3 regions of the Rouxiella chamberiensis genome follow, and region 2 is predicted to be linked to each of the others. Evidence: predicted binding sites of a transcription regulator. Region 2 holds the regulator's gene; each other region holds the start of a gene.
The links. The regulator LexA, encoded in region 2, represses DNA repair genes until DNA is damaged. The targets are predictions, from matches to a motif close to TNCTGTATGTACATACAGNA.

Region 1 (6,221 bases), 1.8 Mb from region 2:
AATAGGTCTTGGCCGCCTGACGCTGAATCAAATCCTGCCTGCGTTCCGCCAGAGCTTATACGCAAAACCCGTCGCGCTGGTGTCGGATCGTCCGGAAAAAGCCCGCGAAGTGGCAAAACAGTATGGGATCGATGAATCGGCCCTCTACCGTTATGACGACATCGAACGTATGGCGGAAAACAAAGAGATTGACGCCGTCTATGTCGTCACGCCAAACGGTCGCCATCGCGATCACGTGCTGGCGGCGGCAAAAGCGGGTAAACACGTGCTGTGTGAAAAGCCGATGGCCAATAATTCCGCCGAGGCGCGTGAAATGATTGATGCCTGCAGGCAGGCGGGCGTGAAACTGATGATTGCCTATCGCTGCCAGTACGAACTTTTCAACGTCGAGGCGGCGCGACTGACGCAGTCCGGCGAGTTGGGACGTCCGCGAATCATTCATGCCACCAATACCCAGGTACAGGGACCCGGCGAACAGTGGCGAATGCGCGCAGCACTTGCGGGTGGCGGTGCGCTGCCCGATATCGGCCTCTATTGCCTGAACGGCGTGCGCACCATGCTGGGCGAAGATCCGGTTGAAGTTTACGCGCAGATTATCAATCCCGAGGGCGACGCGCGCTATGCGGAAGTCGAAGAGACGATTTCCTATACCCTGCGCTTTCCTTCCGGCGTGATAGCCAACTGTGTGACCAGTTACGGCGCGCATGAGTGCAAAGACATGGAGATTCGTCTCGAAAAAGGCTGGGTATCTCTGGAAAACGCCTTTGCCTATGCCGGGCAGCGTCTGTATGTCGCCGAGCGGCACGGTAGCGGTGAGCAGGTCAACGAGATCCGCATCTCGCCGAAAGATCAGTTTACGCTGGAGATCGATCACTTTGCCGACAGCGTATTAAACAACAAGATTTCGCATACGCCCGGTGAAGAAGGGTTGCAGGATCACCTGCTGATGGAGGCGATTTACCGCTCCGCACGGGAAGGTCTGCCGGTCAAGATAGACCACGACTCTGTGCACAAACCGATTCCGGCCAGCCAGCGCTAGAGTTTTTACTGCTTAATTTCGAGCCCGCCGCGTGCGGGTTTTTTTGTGTCCACAGGATTCAGACGGCATCTCGTCAGTGGCTATCGCGTTAAAAAGTACGACTTCTAGAGCCTCGAAAAGGGCAGCGGTGAAATTCCGGCTGCAATAAAACTGTCACCTCGCGGTGCTAGCGTAAAACGACTACAGGCTAATAGTTTGATAATAAGGGAAAGTTGATGAAAATTCGGTTAACGCTCATTGCGATGACTTTGTTGATGGCACAACAGGCGCAGGCACTCTCATTACCTCAGGCGGCTACGCTTGCAAACGGGACTTCGGCGGCGGCAGAAAGCCAGCCTTTCGACGCGCTTGAGACCCAGATAGTGCAGGCAGAAATTGCCTCGCTGAAAGGGGATGCGGCATCATTGCAGCGTGAACAGCTGGAAAAGGCAAAGCAGACGGATAAGCAGGCCGATCGCGCCTGGTTGAAGGCCAGCGGCTATGATTTCCAGACCAAAGCCAATCAGCAGGCGGGCATCGCGCTGCTCTCGGGCTTCAGTACGCTGCCGGATTCCGTCTTGAAAGCCAATATGCAAACCGTAACGGATATCAATCGGGATGCGATGCAGGGAACGCGACAAAAAGCGCTGGCCGATGCCGAAGGGCAAAGCTATCTCTATTTTCTGGCTGACGCCCTGGGACCGCGTCTTGGCAAGGCTTTCCTGAGCGCCTATGACAAAGGCGAAATCGGCAAGGCTGCCGCGCTTATCAAGGCCAGCGAAGTCAGCACCAGTGCGGCGAAAAAGCACTTCAACTATTCACGTCCGTTTCTGATTAAAGGCAACAGCATTCATCTGGTGCCCGACGATACCGTTGTAAAAGACAATCAGCCGTATACCGCCGACGGCGGCTCCTTCCCGAGTGGCCACACCAATACCGGTTATACCGATGCGCTGCTGCTGGCGCAGATGATCCCCGAGCGTTATGACGCGCTGGTGGAGCGCGGGGCGCGTTACGGCTATTCACGCATCGTGCTGGGCGTGCATTATCCGCTGGATATCATGGGTTCGCGGATGCTTGCCCAGCGTAACGTGGCGCATTATTTGAATGACCCGCGCTATCAGGCACTGTTCAAAGAGGCCAGCGACCAACTGCGCGCTGCGCTTGAGAAAGAGTGCGGGACATCGCTTGCCGAATGTGCAAAATCCGCCGGAAAAGATGACCCTTATCGCGCTGCGAACATAGAGGATTTCTACCGGTTCGCCATGAACTACAACCTGCCGAAACAGCCGGAAAAAGCTGAACGCATTACCGTTCCCGAAGGGGCGGAAGTGTTGCTGCAGACCGCGCTGCCTAACCTGTCTGCCGCGAAGCGCCGTCAGTTGATGATAGACAGCGCCGGGCCGGCCGGTTATCCCCTGTCGGGTTCCACCCCGGAGCAGGCTTTCTGGCAACGCCTCGACCTGCCTGCGGCATTCGCGATGGCGAAACATAACCGCTGATAAAAAAGTTCGGAAAAAAATAAAAAAAGACCGCCAGGGGGCGGTCTTTTTTTATTTCTTAATAAAGTAAGTTTCATGGTTTTATTCGGAAAAACGTACATCTGTTACTTTCAATTTTGCGAGGCCAACAGGGCTGCTGTCATTCGATAAAATCGTTTTTTAATATATCCCTTTCTCATAGATTCCTAGCATAAGCATGGCTCGAGTTATTTTAAGGCCAAAATGAACTTACAGGAGTAGGTCAAAAAACCTTTGTAAAATAATAACTCGGTAGGCAAGGAGAAATAATAGGCAAGCAGTGTTGACGGTTGCTCACACTGCGCTTATGCTAGGTTGATGGAGACAGATGAAAAGTCATCCGAATAAACATATTCAGTCAGCATTGGACTATGCAGTAAAACAAGGCTGGATCATCGTAAAAGCTGGAAAATCTTCCCACACTTTTTGCAAAATTAGATGTGGTATTTCTGGGCATACCGAGCACATGAAAAGTATTTGGTCTACGCCCCGCAATCCTGAGAATTTCGCCAGACAAATAAGGCAAAAGATCGATGACTGTTTTTCTTCGCCCAAGAATTAAATATTTATAATTTATTCGCAGGAAATTAATTTATTTCCTTTCCCATTACAATCCGCCAGAGAGCAACGGATGAAATGCTACAATTTCACATTGACAATATCAGGTATCAACCTGGATACAGAAGGGCATGAAGACGCCTTGTTCGAGGCCGGGTGTGATGATGCCATGCTCAGCTATTATGGCAAGGCACTCTATTTAGAATTCGAACGAGAAGCGGTATCTCTAAACGACGCTATTGCTACAGCCATAAGAGATATTGAAAGAGCAGGCATTGGTGCGCGAGTGGAATCTGTTGATTCTACCCTGGTCGGCTTAAGTGATATTGCCGAGTTATCAGACTTGTCGCGGCAGGCCATCACCATGTTAAAAGACGGATCACGCGGGCGGGGTGATTTTCCAAATCCAATACAGCGTATTACAGGGCAATCGCCGCTATGGGATTGGGCAGAGGTAGCACAATGGCTTGAAAGCTGTGGACGAATTGCCGCTGAATCCGGGTTGGTTGCCAACGCCAAAGAGCTGAATATCTGGAATCTTGCTCTGCGTATAAGAGCCTCCAGTGAGAAGGAGAAAATCACGCAGCGCGTGCATTTACTAGAGCATCCCGAGGAAAAACGATGTCAGAGAGCTTAACGCAAGGTGTCACTCTCCATACACCCCCCATTCTGCATCTCTTATGCGGGAAAATCGCTTCCGGCAAGTCTACGCTGGCGGCGCAGCTGGGTACGCAGGCGAGCACAGTGGTAATCAACGAAGACCGCTGGCTGGCGCAGTTGTACGGCGATGAAATGCAGTCCGTGGCCGATTATGTGCGCTGTGCCGAAAAGCTCAGAAACGCCATGAAACCGCATCTCGTTACCCTGTTGACGGCGGGAGTGTCGATTGTGCTGGATTTCCCGGCGAATACGCTTGCGAATCGCGAATGGATGATGAGCATCATCAACGCCACGGGGGTCGACAATCGGCTGCATTATCTCAACGTGCCCGACGACGTCTGCAAAGCACGACTTCGTGCCAGAAATCAGGTCGGCGAGCACGATTTTTCGGCAACCGATGCCCAGTTTGATCTCATCACCGGCTATTTTGTCGAGCCGCAGGAAGCGGAAGGTTTCACGCTGGTTGTACACGAATAAGTCGATTGAACCGCTAACGACATCAAACGGATAGAATTTTTTTAACTCATACGGGTGTCTTAAGCGACAAAAATATTCTTAATCCTCTCTCATTACGTGGATTTGCATGTGGTTTCATCCATGCGTAAACCCCTATGAATACCCTTTTATTTTCAATGAGGTGAGGGCGCATCTTTGCCTGCACTCGCGGCAGAAATGTCGCGCCGCCTTTTTTGCACGACATACCTGCCTTACACCTCTTTGCCCTCTTCCTGCCGCATTTCCCCTTGGCGGGTGGCCTTCACAAAATCTGTATGTCGTGCTTATACTGTATAAATAACCAGTATAACATGGAGGCCCCTTATGAACCTTTCACGCCCGGCGATTTCGCCCATTGAGCTTACGATTCCTCTTTTTCAAGATAGAGTGCCTGCGGGCTTTCCCAGTCCAGCGCAGGACTATATTGAAAAAGGTATAGATTTAAACAAGTTATGTATATCTCATCCCGCCGCCACTTACTTTGTCATGGCAACCGGCCTGTCGATGATGGACGCCGGGATTTATGAAGGGTCGATGCTGGTGGTAGACCGCAGCCTGCAGGCAAAACACGGCGACATCGTGATAGCCTCGATTGCGGGCGAATACACCGTCAAACGGCTATGCACTCATCCCGTCGTCAAACTCGAACCGATGAATCCCAACTTCCCTCCGATACTCCTTCACGATGGCGGCGATGAGCTTGAACTTTTTGGCGTCGTCACCTTCAGTATCAATGGATTCCAGTAATGTTTGCCCTGGCGGATGTGAACTCCTTTTACGCCAGCTGCGAGACTGTTTTCCGGCCGGATTTGAAGGGGCGCCCGGTTGTGGTGCTTTCCAATAACGATGGCTGTGTCATTGCGCGCAATAAAGAGGCCAAGGAGGCGGGCATCAAGATGGGTGCGCCCTTTTTTAAGGTACGCGCTGAATGCGAGCAGCATCACGCCGTGATTTTCAGCAGCAATTATGCGCTGTATGCCGATATGTCGCATCGGGTCATGACGGTGCTGGAAGACATTTCCCCTGCGGTCGAAATGTACTCGATTGATGAAGCCTTTCTGAATCTAACCGGCGTCAGCCATTGCCAAGACCTTGAAGAATTTGGGCGCGAGGTCAAAGACAGGGTTTACAAGTGGACCGGCCTAACCATCGGCGTCGGGATTGGTCCGACCAAGACACTGGCAAAACTGGCCAACCACGCCGCCAAGAAGTGGACACAAACGCGAGGTGTAGTAGATATCTCGCCGTTGGTACGCCAGCGCAAACTGATGGCGCTGGTGGCGGTGGAAGAGGTATGGGGTGTTGGCAGGCGGATCGGCAAGCGGCTCAACGGGATGGGAATTACCACGGCGCTTCAGCTTGCCGATGCGCCGACCGGCCTTATTCGCAAGCATTTCAGTGTGGTAATGGAAAGAACGGTGCGTGAACTGCGCGGCGAATCCTGTCTTGAAATGGAGGAGTTTGTGCCGACCAAGCAGCAGATTGTCTGCTCTCGCTCCTTCGGCGACCGCGTGTCGCAATATGAACTGATGCGCGAAGCCATTTGCAGCCATGCTTTTCGCGCCGCCGAAAAGCTTCGCAAAGAGAAACAGTTTTGCCGCCATATTTCCGCGTTTGTGAAAACCAGTCCATTCACCGAAGGTGAAATCTATTACGGAAACACCGCCTCAACACGGATTCAAACCCCGACGCAGGACACGCGCGACATCATCGCTGCCGCCACCCGGTGCCTGGACGCGATTTGGCAGGAGGGTCATCGTTTTCAGAAATGCGGCGTAATGCTGGGAGATTTTTACAGCAAGGGCGTCGCTCAACTCAATCTGTTTGATGAATATCAGCCGCGAGCCAAGAGTGAGCAATTGATGGCCGTTCTGGATGAGATACATGAAAAAGGCACCGGCCGTGTCTGGTTTGCAGGGCAGGGTATCGAAAGAAGCTGGGAGATGAAACGCGAGATGCTGTCACCGGCC
Region 2 (6,221 bases):
CGTCGGTCAACTTGCCCCATTTTTCTTTAACTTTACCTTTAAACTGTTTCCAATTACCGTCTGCTTGATCCTTATTCATAATCAACTCTCCTGTTTAGCTCTGGTTTTGTGGCATTTGCTTAATGCCTTTCAACAGTTCTAATTGTAGTAGAGAGTTTCGAAAATGCAGGGATATTGGGTCAATCTGCTAATAACTAGGAATAATCCAAGGATTTAAAACCAGGTGTCGTGTTGCCAGTGTCGACGCCATATCCAACCCAGCGCCAGACCCCGTACGGCCAGAAACACCGTCACCGCCAACCAGAGCGCGTGATTGCCGAGTACAGGTAATGACAGCAGCGCCAGCGCATAGCCGCCGGCCGCAATCGCCATACTGTTGCGCATCTCCCTGCCCCGCGTCGCGCCGATGAACATGCCGTCCAGCAGATAACACCAGACACCCGCCAGCGGTAACACGACCTGCCATCCGAGATAGCGGTCAGCCAGTTCACGCAGTTCCGGCAAAGACGTCAGAAGGTTGACGATGTGCTCTCCGGCCACGGCATACACCAGGGCGAACGCCAGCGCGACGAGACCGGCCTGCCGACAGGCCGCGTGCCAGAATTGAAGCAGTCGAACTTTATCCTTCGCGCCAAAGGCCTGCCCGGAATGCGCCTCGACGGCATAGGCAAAGCCGTCCAGCGCAAAGGTGGTGAAGGTCAGCAGATTCATCAGAACCGCATTGACCGCGATAGTCTGGCTGCCCAGTCGTGCTCCGATAATGGTCAACGACGCAAAACACAGCTGAACCATCAAGGAACGCAGCATGATGTCGCGGTTAAGCGCGATCAGTTTGCGCAGATTGCCCTGCCAGGACCGCTTCAGAAGCGGCCAGTCTATGCCGTACCTTTTCATGACAATCGAGACCAGCCAGAGGCCGAGCGCAAGCGTGGCGAATTCGGAACAGACGGTCGCAATCGCCGCCCCTTTGACATTCCAGCCGAGTCCGACCACCAGCCAAAGATCAAGGACTACGTTAATCAGATTCCCGACGATAAGCATGATAACCGGTGCGCGCACATATTGAATGCCGAGCAGCCAGCCGAGTATCACCATGTTGGCCAATGAAGCCGGTGCGCTGTACCAGCGAATCGAGAGAAAAATCTGTGCCTGCTGCAACACGGCCTGACTGCCGCCCACAATCTGCAAGGCCAGAGTAATCAGCGGCTGACGCAACAAGAAGATAAGCGCACCGGCTATCAGCGCCAGCAGGAAAGGCTGTACGAAGGCGCGGGCCAGCAGAACGTTGTCTCGTGCGCCAAGCGCCTGCGCGGTGAGTCCGGTCGTGCTCATGCGCAGAAACAGCAGCAGCATAAACAGAAAACTGGTGACCATCGCGCCAATGGCGACACCGCCGAGATAGTCGGGGCTGTCGAGATGGCCAATAACGGCAGTGTCGACCAGACCCAGCAACGGCACGGTAATGTTGGAGAAGATCATTGGCAGAGCCAGCAACCACAGTGCTTTGTCGGTCGGGCTAAAGAAGGTTTTTCCAAGGGCAGCGAGTGCAGACATGAAAGATGGCGCTCATCAAAAAGATATCGGCCCATTTAAAGGCAAATATATTAACGCAAGGCGGAAAAAGGACGCAGCATGACGACGCTAAAAGGTCGTCATACGCGCATTCTGCACAGTGGGGCAAGTACAGAATTGAATTCGGAGGACTATAGGATTAGGACCAGTCGCCGTTGCGAATAACGCCTACTGCCAATCCTTCAATGCTGAAACTCTGTTCGCGCAGATCAACCACGATAGGGTCGAAATCGTTGTTTTCAGGAAGCAACTGAATAATGTTGCCCTGTTTTTTCAGGCGCTTGACGGTAACTTCGTCGTCGATGCGTGCCACCACAACCTGACCATTACGGGCATCCTGGGTTTTATGCACGGCCAGCAGATCGCCGTCGAGAATACCGATATCACGCATCGACATACCGCTTACGCGCAGCAGGAAGTCGGCGTTGGGTTTGAACATGGCCGGATCGACCTGATAATGTGCCTCGATGTGCTGGGTAGCAAGCAGCGGTTCACCGGCGGCAACGCGGCCAATCAACGGCAGACCGTCTTCTTCTTCCATCAGCAGGCGAATACCGCGAGACGCACCGGAAACAATCTCGATGACGTTTTTACGGGCAAGGGCTTTCAAATGCTCTTCGGCCGCGTTGGGAGAACGGAACCCGAGACGTGTGGCAATTTCTGCACGCGTTGGCGGCATACCGGTGGTGGCGATATGATCGCGAATAAGGTCATAGACCTCTTGTTGTCTAGCTGTAAGTGCTTTCATTCCGCCCCCTGTTTGTTTATACAGTCTAGCTGTGAGTATATACAGGTAAAGGTGGAATGAAAACCAGAGAGTACACAAAAAACAGACATTAAGCGGCTTTTAAATATTCAGCGCCAGTGCGGCACAAGGATTGCCAGCCAGGTAAAAACGGCAAACAGAATCGCGATAAGCACGGCCGCCGATCCCATATCTTTGGCCCGACCGGAAAGCGGATGAAATTCGGGTCCGATTCGGTCGATTGCCGCTTCGATGGCACTGTTCAGCAATTCCACCACCAGCACCATAATCAGTGATCCCACCATTAAAATCCGTTCGATGCTGCTCACATCCAGGTAAAATGCCAGTAAGATGGCAGGAACGACGACGACGGCTTCCTGACGAAATGCGGCTTCGTTCTTCCAGGCTGACGTCAGGCCCTTGAGGGAATATCCGGCAGCCTTGTAAATACGGGTGAGTCCTGTGACCTGATTTGCCATAATATTTTATGTCTTAAGGTGATTTTCAGGCATTTTAGCCTGAATCCGTTATCCTATCACCACAGATCTCATACCTGCTTTCTGGTATCCTTGCCGCGAATTGCTAACAAGAGGCTTCACGTTTTTATGTCAGGATGGCGTAGACTTTATTATACCTTGCTGAATTTACCGCTAAAAATGCTGGTAAGCAGCAAGGTCATTCCTACAGATCCGGTGACGGAGTTGCGTTTGGATCCCACGCGCCCGATTCTGTATGTTTTGCCTTACAACTCCAAGGCCGACCTTCTGACGCTGCGGGCCCAGTGCCTGGCGCAGAACCTGCCCGACCCGCTCATTCCGCTGGAAATCGACGGCGTGCACCTGCCAAGCCACGTTTTCATCGGTGAAGGGCCGCGCGTCTTCCCGTATTACCAGCCCCAGCAGGAGTCGGTAAAACTCTTCCACGACTATCTCGATCTGCATCGCAACAACCCGACGCTGGATATCCAGATGCTGCCGGTCTCCGTGATGTTTGGCCGTGCGCCCGGTCGTGAAGGTCAGGACACCCCGCAGCTTCGCGTGCTCAACGGCGTCCAGAAGTTCTTTGCGGTGCTCTGGCTCGGACGCGACAGCTTCGTGCGTTTCTCCAACACCGTTTCCCTTCGCGATATGGCAAGCCAGCACGGTACCGATAAAACCATCGCCCACAAACTGGCGCGCGTTGCCCGCATGCATTTCTCGCGTCAGCGTCACGCCGCCGTCGGCCCGCGTCTGCCCGTGCGTCAGGACTTGTTCAACAAGCTGCTGGCCTCCAAGGCCATAGAAAAAGCGGTTGAAGACGAAGCGCGTACCAAAAAGATCTCCTACGACAAGGCCCAGCAAAACGCGATTGCCCTGATGGAAGAGATTGCCGCCGACTTCAATTATGAAGCCGTGCGCCTGTCCGACCGCGTGCTGAGCTGGACCTGGAACCGTCTGTATAAAGGCATCAACGTCAACAACGCCGAGCGTGTGCGTCAATTGGCGCAAGATGGTCAGGAAATTGTCTATGTGCCCTGCCACCGCAGCCACATGGACTACCTGCTGCTTTCCTACGTGCTCTATCATCAGGGCCTGGTTCCTCCGCACATCGCGGCGGGCATCAACCTGAACTTCTGGCCGGCCGGACCTATCTTCCGTCGTCTGGGCGCGTTCTTTATCCGTCGTACCTTCAAGGGCAACAAACTCTACTCCACGGTATTTCGCGAATACCTGGGCGAGCTGTTCAGCCGGGGTTATTCGGTCGAATACTTTGTCGAGGGCGGACGCTCGCGTACCGGTCGACTGCTCGAGCCGAAAACCGGCACGCTGTCGATGACGATTCAGGCGATGCTGCGCGGCGGTTCGCGTCCTATTACGCTGGTGCCTATCTATATCGGTTACGAGCACGTAATGGAAGTCGGCACCTACGCCAAGGAGTTACGCGGCGCGACCAAAGAGAAAGAGAGTTTCATGCAGATGATCAACGGCTTGCGCAAGCTGCGCAATCTGGGTCAAGGCTACGTCAACTTTGGCGAACCGCTGCATCTCACGCCATACCTCAATCAGAATGTCCCGCAGTGGCGCGAGTCTATCGATCCTATCGAAGCCCATCGCCCAAGCTGGCTGACGCCGACCGTGCAGGACATCGCAGACACGATTATGGTGCGCATCAACAACTCGGCCGCGGCCAACGCCATGAACCTGTGTTCGACGGCGCTGCTGGCGTCGCGCCAACGCTCGCTGACCCGCGAACAGCTTGTCGAGCAGCTCGACTGCTATCTGCAACTTCTGCGCAACGTGCCTTACAACAAAGACTCCACGGTGCCGGAACACACGGCGGACAAGCTGCTGGATCACGCGCTGCACATGAACAAGTTCCAGGTCGAGAAGGACAATATTGGCGATATCATCATTCTGCCGCGCGAGCAGGCGGTGCTGATGACCTACTATCGCAACAATATTCATCACCTTCTGGTCATGCCTTCTCTTATCGCCAGCATCGTGATGCATCATGGTCAGGTCAGCAAGGCCGAACTATTGCGTCAGGTCGAGCTTATCTATCCGATGATGAAAGCCGAACTGTTTATGCATTACGACAAGGCGCAACTGCCTGAACTGCTTGATGTGCTGAGCAGCGAACTGGCGCGTCAGGCGCTGATTCAGATTGATGGCGAGAATCTGAAGCTCAATCCGCTGCGCAACCGTCCGTTGCAGCTGCTGGCGGCGGGCGTGCGCGAAACACTGCAACGCTATGCCATCACGCTGTCCCTGCTGAGCCATAATCCAAGCATCAGCCGCGGCGCGCTCGAAAAAGAGAGCCGTATCATGGCGCAGCGTCTGTCGGTACTGCACGGCATCAACGCGCCCGGGTTCTTCGACAAGGCCGTGTTTACCACGTTGGTCGGCACGCTGCGTAATGAAGGCTATATCAATGATATCGGTGATGCGATTCCGGAACATACCCGCGAGATTTACACCATTCTCAGCGACTTGATTACCCCGGATATCCGTCTGACGATTGAAAGCGCCGGCATGCCCTCCGAATTGCCTGTCGCAACCGAACCGCTGGCAGAGCCGAAGCTGGACGTTAGAGACACGGACCACTAACGACTGCCCGCTTCGCCCATAAAAAAACCCCGCCAATCGCAAGAGAGGCGGGGTTTTTCTTTTGAGGATGATGGCGCTGTCAGGCCAGGGAATAGCTGAGCAGAATGCCGATAAACATCACCATGCCGACATAGTTATTGTTGCGAAACGCCTGAAAACACTGCTCGCGCTGACGCGTCGCGGTGATTTTCTGCTGATGGACAAACAGACAGGCCGCCAGCAGCAGTGACCAGTAGAATGGCGCGCCCAGCTGACTCAATTGCCCGACGATCATCATGAGCACCAGCGTAGCCAGTTGCAGCAGGCCGATAATCAGGTTGTCGTAGCGACCAAACAGAATGGCGGTCGACTTCACGCCTATCTTGAGGTCGTCGTCTCTGTCCACCATGGCATACTGCGTGTCGTACGCTACGGTCCAGCAGAGATTGGCGATAAACAGCAGCCAGCAAGCAAGCGGCAAGGTTTCGCCTACCGCCATATATGCCATAGGAATCGCCCAGCCGAACGCGGCGCCCAGCACCACCTGCGGCAGATGACTGACGCGCTTCATGAACGGATAAACCCACGCCAGCGCCAGGCCGACCACAGACAACAGAATCGTCTTGCCGTTGAGCAGCAACACCAGCAGGAAAGAGGCCAGCACCAGTCCGCCAAACAGCATCTTGGCCTGTTTGCTGGTAATCGCGCCGCTTGGCAGCGGTCGACCGGCGGTGCGTTTCACATGGCCGTCGACCTTGCGGTCGGCATAATCATTGATAACGCAACCCGCCGCGCGCATGAAAAATACGCCCAGCACGAAGACTATCAATATTTTCAGC
Region 3 (6,221 bases), 1.3 Mb from region 2:
CGCGTTTCCTGTCCGACCATGCCGACGAGTTTGATGTTCGCCTCGCCGATTTTACCGGCGGCACACTGCGTAATGCCATTCCGCGTGAAGCGGTAGCGCATATTGCCGTGCCTGCCGCTCAGGTCGAAGCGTTCAGGAAAGCGGTTGACGCCTTCCAGGCTACCCTGCAATTCGAACTGGCAGCGGTCGAGAAAAACATCAAGCTGGTGACTGAATCTTCCGACAGCAGCGCCAAGGTCTTGAGCAAAGACAGCCAGAACCGTTTCATCGGCCTGCTTAACGCGACGCCAAACGGCGTTATTCGCATGAGCGACGATGTAAAAGGCGTGGTGGAAACCTCACTGAACGTGGGCGTAGTTTCCATGAATGAGGGCGAAGCCGAAGTCATCTGCCTGATTCGTTCCCTCATCGACAGCGGTAAAGACTACGTGGTGAGCATGCTGACCTCCGTGGGCCAGCTGGCGGGAGCGAAAACGGCACCCAAGGGCGGTTACCCGGGCTGGAAACCGGATCCTGAATCGCCGGTTATGGCGCAGGTTCGCGAGATTTATCAGGGCTTGTTCAACAAGACGCCCAACATCATGGTGATCCACGCGGGTCTGGAATGCGGTCTGTTCAAAAACCTTACCCGGACATGGACATGGTGTCCATTGGCCCGACCATCACCGGCCCGCATTCGCCGGATGAGCAGGTTCATATCGGCAGCGTCGACCTTTACTGGCAACTGCTGATAGCGCTGCTGAAAGCCATTCCAGTACGCGGATAATATCACGCGGAAACCCTGATACCCTGACAGCGCAAACGGCAGTAAGGCGGCTACACTCGCCGCTGCCGTTTGCAAATCAGGGTATTATTCCCACGGAAGCAGCAGTTGACGCTCCAGTTGGGGATCCTGCAAGGTCACGTGCAGCCCCACCAGCCTGACGCCGCGCCCTCCGCGCCGCATTTCCCACGCCTCTCGCGCTACCTTGAGCAAATCCTCTTTATTCAGCACCGGCCAGACGTGTTCCTGGGTTGTCTGCTGGAAATCATGAAATTTCAGCTTTACGCCCTGCCGCGCAATGCGCAGGTCGGGACTCACGCGGGTCAGACGGGTTTCCAGCTCGGGATACAACCGGTCAATCAGCTCGACACAACTTTGCCAATCGTGAATGTCTTCCGCCAGCGTGCGCTCGACGCCGACCGACTTACGCAGCCTTTCGGGCGAAATCTCGCGCGCGTCTATCCCGTGACAGCGCTCCCACAATACGCGTCCAAACTTGCCGAACCTTTTCAGTAACAGCGATAAATCATAGCGTTGCACATCACCACAGGTCAGCAACCCTTGTTCCTCGAGCTTTCGTGCCGTGACTTTTCCGACGCCCGGGATCTTGGCGAGCGGCAAGTCTTTCAGAAACGCGTCGATTTTATCGGGCGTAATAATGTACTGGCCGTTGGGTTTATTGAGATCGGAGGCGATTTTGGCAAGAAACTTGATGGGCGCAACACCGGCAGAAGCCGTAAGATTGAGCTCATCGGAAATCGCCTGCCGGATTTCGCTGGCGATAAGCGTAGCCGACCCGCTGCACTGCGGACTGTCGGTCACGTCGAGATAGGCTTCGTCGAGGGAAAGCGGTTCAATCAGCGCGGTGTAGCGCGAAAAAATCTCGCGAATATGCTCGGAGGCTTCTTTATAGGCTTCCATTCGCCCCGGAATTACCCGTAAATGCGGGCAGAGTTTCAGCGCCATTGCGGTAGACATTGCGCTGTGAACGCCATAAAGCCGCGCGGGATAATTGGCGGTACTGATAACGCCGCGTCGATCGCGGCTACCGCCAATCGCGATGGGAATATCACGCAGGGAAGGATCGTCGCGCATCTCTACGGCTGCGTAAAAGCAGTCCATATCAACGTGAATGATCTTGCGCATAGCCCCCCGATGGGTGTGGTGATAACTGTATAAGTATACAGTCGGCAATTCAAATCTCAAGCCTCGACATCACGGCCAAATATCCTTACCCCTGCCGGATTTGTAAAATCCTGCAAATAAAGACGTTAATTAGCGCATTTGCCAAATAAATTGCCTTTCTGACCATTGATAAAAATTTAATCAGTATTAAGATGGCTGCGTTCAAGCAAATTGAATATCAGTGGTAGTCCGCGTGAGGTTTACGGCGGATACATAATAATAGAGTTGTCTTTTAAGCAGGATGTAGAATGGTCAGAGTCGCGCTGCTGCTTGCGATGCTTTTTAGTTTCCCTGTCTTTACCATGAGCAGCGCTGTAGCCAGCGAACAAGCTCCGATCGAGACCGGCGTTCAACAGCAATTATTGGGTTCACCCGTTTATATTCAGATATTTAAGCAAGAGCGTACGCTTGAGCTTTATGCCAAGGTCGAAAATAGATTTCAGCTGGTCGGGGCTTATCGCATCTGCGATTTCTCGGGCGGTCTAGGCAATAAACGCCGCGAAGGCGATTTTAAAAGCCCTGAAGGATTTTATAATATCGATATTCATCATTTGAAACCGGATAGCCGTTTTTATCGCGCCATCAATATCGGTTTCCCAAATGATTATGATCGCGCTCAGGGTTATTCAGGTAAATATCTGATGATCCACGGCAACTGTCTGTCCATTGGTTGCTATGCCATGACCGATGCGTATATGAACGTTATTTTTAATTACGTTCAGGCGGCCTTCAATAATGGTCAGCGCAACATCGAAATCAGCATTTATCCGTTCAAGATGACTGAAGCCAACATGAAATTGAACAGGTATTCGACCTACATCAATTTCTGGCGTCAGCTTCAGCCGGGGTATGCGTATTTCGAGAAGTATCACCAGCCCCCGAGCGTGTCAGTGATTAACGGCAACTACGTGGTCAATCAAAGTCAGACGCTTACACCTCAGCCTTCACAGCTGGCGTTCGCCACAGTGAAATAAGGCATATTCACCTGGAGCAATCTTGTTCCAGGTTTCATTGCCGGTAAGCGGCTGGGTCGCAATGACCGTGACGACATCGTTGGGTGTCGTCTGCTGCTGAAAATCAATCTCGACGTCCTGATCCAGCAACGTGGCCTTGCCAAACGGCGCGCGGCGCGTGATCCAGTGCAGATTGGTCGAGCAATACGCCATCACGAAGTGCCCATCCGACAGCAACATGTTGAACACACCCTTCTGCCTCAACTCATCGGCAAGCGACGCAATATAGCGAAACACCGACGGCCAGCTGCGCGGTGTGCGCGGATAGCGTTGGGTCAGCTTGTGCAGCAGCCAGCAGAAAGCGTATTCGCTGTCGGTTTGCCCGACGGGGCGCAGTGTGCCCGTATCGAGCTGACGATAACCGCGCAGCTGACCGTTGTGCGCGTAGGTCCAGTTTCGGCCCCACAGCTCGCGGGTAAAAGGATGCGTGTTTTCCAGCGCGACTTCGCCCCGATTTGCCTGCCGAATATGCGAGATAACCGCAAGCGACTTGATCGGGTATTCCTGCACCAGACGGGCAATAGGCGAATTAAAGCTGGGCTGCGGATCTTTAAAAGTCCGGCAGCCATTACCTTCGTAGAAAGTAATGCCCCATCCGTCTTTATGCGGGCCTGTCAGCCCCCCACGTTGCACCAACCCGGTAAAACTGAAGCAAATATCGGTAGGGACATTTGCGCTCATCCCGAGCAGTTCGCACATCGCCAGTCTCCTTAAATTCTTCAGGCGTTAACGTCTTGCGTTAAGCGGCCATCTCTTTCTCAATCAGCAGAATCAAAATATGGATAATCTTGATGTGGATTTCCTGCACGCGGTCGGCATAACCGAAATGCGGCACGCGGATTTCGACATCGGCACCCAGTGATGCCATTTTACCGCCGTCTTTGCCGGTCAGCGTCACCACTTTCATGCCCTTGGCTTTGGCCGCTTCCAGCGCCTTGATAACATTGCCGGAATTACCGGAAGTCGAAATGCCGAGCAGCACATCGCCTTTCTGGCCTACCGCTTCAAGATAGCGCGAGAAAATGTATTCGTAACCAAAATCGTTGCTGACGCACGAGATGTGGCTCACGTCGGAGATGGCAATGGCCGGATAACCCGGACGGTTTTCACGATAACGACCGGTCAGCTCTTCGGCGAAATGCATGGCGTCGCAGTGGGAGCCGCCGTTGCCGCAGGACAACACTTTTCCGCCGGCCTTGAAGGCGTCGGCAATCAGTTTCGCGGCGCGTTGGATAGACGCAATGTTGTTTTCGTCGCTGATAAATTTATTAAGAACGTCAGCAGCTTCGTTCAGTTCAGTACGGATGATATCCAGGTACATGGCGGCCTCTTGGGGTTTCTCTTGCAGCGAATAGCGCGCTACAGCGAATTATTTGCTGTGCAGTGTAGCGGAAACGGTAAAAAGCGAGAAGACTTCCCGCCGTCTTGCCCGCGATACTTTACGCTTTTGCGACATCGTGCAGCGAGTTTGTGACGTGAGTTGTAATTAGGATGTAAACGCGTTGATAAAGCATGTCGCTTGGACTAAAAACATAGTATCAGCTTAACAGGTCAGACCTCTTACGACTTAGGAGTTTTTACTATGATGGTTTTAAGCATTGTCATTCTACTGGTGCTTGTCGGCGCCCTGTTCTATCACCGCGTCAGCCTTACGCTGGGTAGCATTATCGTGCTGGTCTACACCGCGGCGATGGCCGTTTTCGGCCTGTGGACAGCCTGGGTGCTGCTGCCGCTGGCAATTATCCTCTTGCCTTTCAATGTCGCCTCCCTTCGCCGCTCGCTGTTTTCCGGCCCGGCGCTGCGAACTTTCCGTAAAGTGATGCCCGCCATGTCGCGCACCGAGAAAGAGGCCATCGATGCCGGAACCACCTGGTGGGAAGGCGATCTGTTCAGCGGAACACCCGACTGGAACAAGCTGCATGACTATCCGCAGCAAACGCTGACCGACGAGGAGCAGCGTTTTATCGAGGGTCCGGTCGAAGAGGCCTGCCGCATGGCCAATGATTTCCAGATAACGCATGAACTGGCCGATTTGCCGCCGGAACTGTGGGCGTATCTGAAAGAACACCGCTTCTTCGCGATGATTATCAAGAAAGAGTACGGCGGGCTGGAATTCTCGGCCTATGCACAGGCGCGCGTGCTGCAAAAACTGGCGGGCGTCTCCGGCATTCTGGCGATTACCGTGGGCGTGCCGAACTCGCTCGGCCCCGGCGAATTGCTGCAACATTACGGCACCGACGAGCAGAAACAGCACTATTTGCCGCGCCTGGCAAAAGGGCTGGAAATTCCGTGCTTCGCGCTGACCAGCCCGGAAGCCGGTTCCGATGCGGGTGCCATTCCCGATTACGGCATTGTCTGCATGGGCGACTGGCAGGGCGAACAGGTTCTGGGCATGAAACTGACCTGGAACAAGCGCTACATTACACTCGCGCCTATCGCGACGGTGCTGGGTCTGGCCTTCAAGCTGAAAGATCCGGACCATCTGCTGGGGGATGTCGAAGAGCTGGGCATTACCTGTGCGCTTATCCCGACGGATACGCAGGGCGTCGAAATTGGTCATCGCCACTTCCCGTTGAACATCCCGTTCCAGAACGGCCCAACGCGCGGCAGCGATATTTTCGTGCCTATCGACTATATCATTGGCGGGCCGAAAATGGCCGGTCAGGGCTGGCGGATGCTGGTGGAGTGTCTGTCGGTCGGGCGCGGTATCACCCTGCCCTCCAACGCCACGGGCAGCCTGAAATCGCTGGCGCTCGCTACCGGTGCCTATGCCTATATTCGCCGTCAGTTCAAACTGCCTATCGGTAAAATGGAAGGCATTGAAGAGCCGCTGGCGCGCATTGCCGGTAACGCCTATGTGATGGACGCCGCTGCAACGCTGATTACCAACGGCATTATGCTTGGTGAAAAACCGGCCGTCCTGTCGGCGATTGTGAAGTATCACTGTACTCATCGCGGCCAGCGCGCAGTAATGGATGCCATGGATATTACCGGCGGCAAGGGCATCATGCTCGGCGACAGCAACTTCGTGGCCCGTGCCTATCAGGGCGCACCGATAGCCATCACCGTCGAAGGGGCCAACATCCTGACTCGCAGCATGATTATCTTCGGGCAGGGCGCGATCCGCTGTCATCCGTATGTATTGAAAGAGATGGCGGCGGCGGAATCCAACGATCTCCACGCCTTTGACCACGCGCTGTTTGGCCACCTCGGCCACGTCGGCAGCAACAAGATGCGCAGTCTGTGGCTGGGTCTGACGC

Region 1: a site for LexA is predicted at 4,539-4,558, ahead of umuD (translesion error-prone DNA polymerase V autoproteolytic subunit). Genes of this name have one in related genera too.
Region 3: a site for LexA is predicted at 1,933-1,952, ahead of dinB (DNA polymerase IV). Genes of this name have one in related genera too.

Annotation. Positions count from the first base shown of each region.
Region 1 covers NZ_CP114058.1:486,839-493,059, forward strand. The annotation lists gene O1V66_RS02345 (Gfo/Idh/MocA family protein) at 1-1,039, shown strand, start outside; gene O1V66_RS02350 (acid phosphatase) at 1,255-2,520, shown strand; gene O1V66_RS02360 (helix-turn-helix transcriptional regulator) at 3,170-3,733, shown strand; gene O1V66_RS02365 (P-loop nucleotide/nucleoside kinase family protein) at 3,718-4,233, shown strand; gene umuD (translesion error-prone DNA polymerase V autoproteolytic subunit) at 4,576-4,998, shown strand; gene umuC (translesion error-prone DNA polymerase V subunit UmuC) at 4,998-6,221, shown strand, end outside.
Region 2 covers NZ_CP114058.1:3,373,401-3,379,621, forward strand. The annotation lists gene O1V66_RS15650 (CsbD family protein) at 1-79, opposite strand, end outside; gene dinF (MATE family efflux transporter DinF) at 214-1,554, opposite strand; gene lexA (transcriptional repressor LexA) at 1,712-2,320, opposite strand; gene O1V66_RS15665 (diacylglycerol kinase) at 2,428-2,796, opposite strand; gene plsB (glycerol-3-phosphate 1-O-acyltransferase PlsB) at 2,923-5,403, shown strand; gene ubiA (4-hydroxybenzoate octaprenyltransferase) at 5,483-6,221, opposite strand, start outside.
Region 3 covers NZ_CP114058.1:41,975-48,195, reverse strand. The annotation lists partial or broken gene pepD (beta-Ala-His dipeptidase) at 1-766, shown strand, start outside; gene dinB (DNA polymerase IV) at 851-1,909, opposite strand; gene dpaA (peptidoglycan meso-diaminopimelic acid protein amidase) at 2,197-2,922, shown strand; gene O1V66_RS00230 (class II glutamine amidotransferase) at 2,893-3,660, opposite strand; gene lpcA (D-sedoheptulose 7-phosphate isomerase) at 3,701-4,282, opposite strand; partial or broken gene fadE (acyl-CoA dehydrogenase FadE) at 4,544-6,221, shown strand, end outside.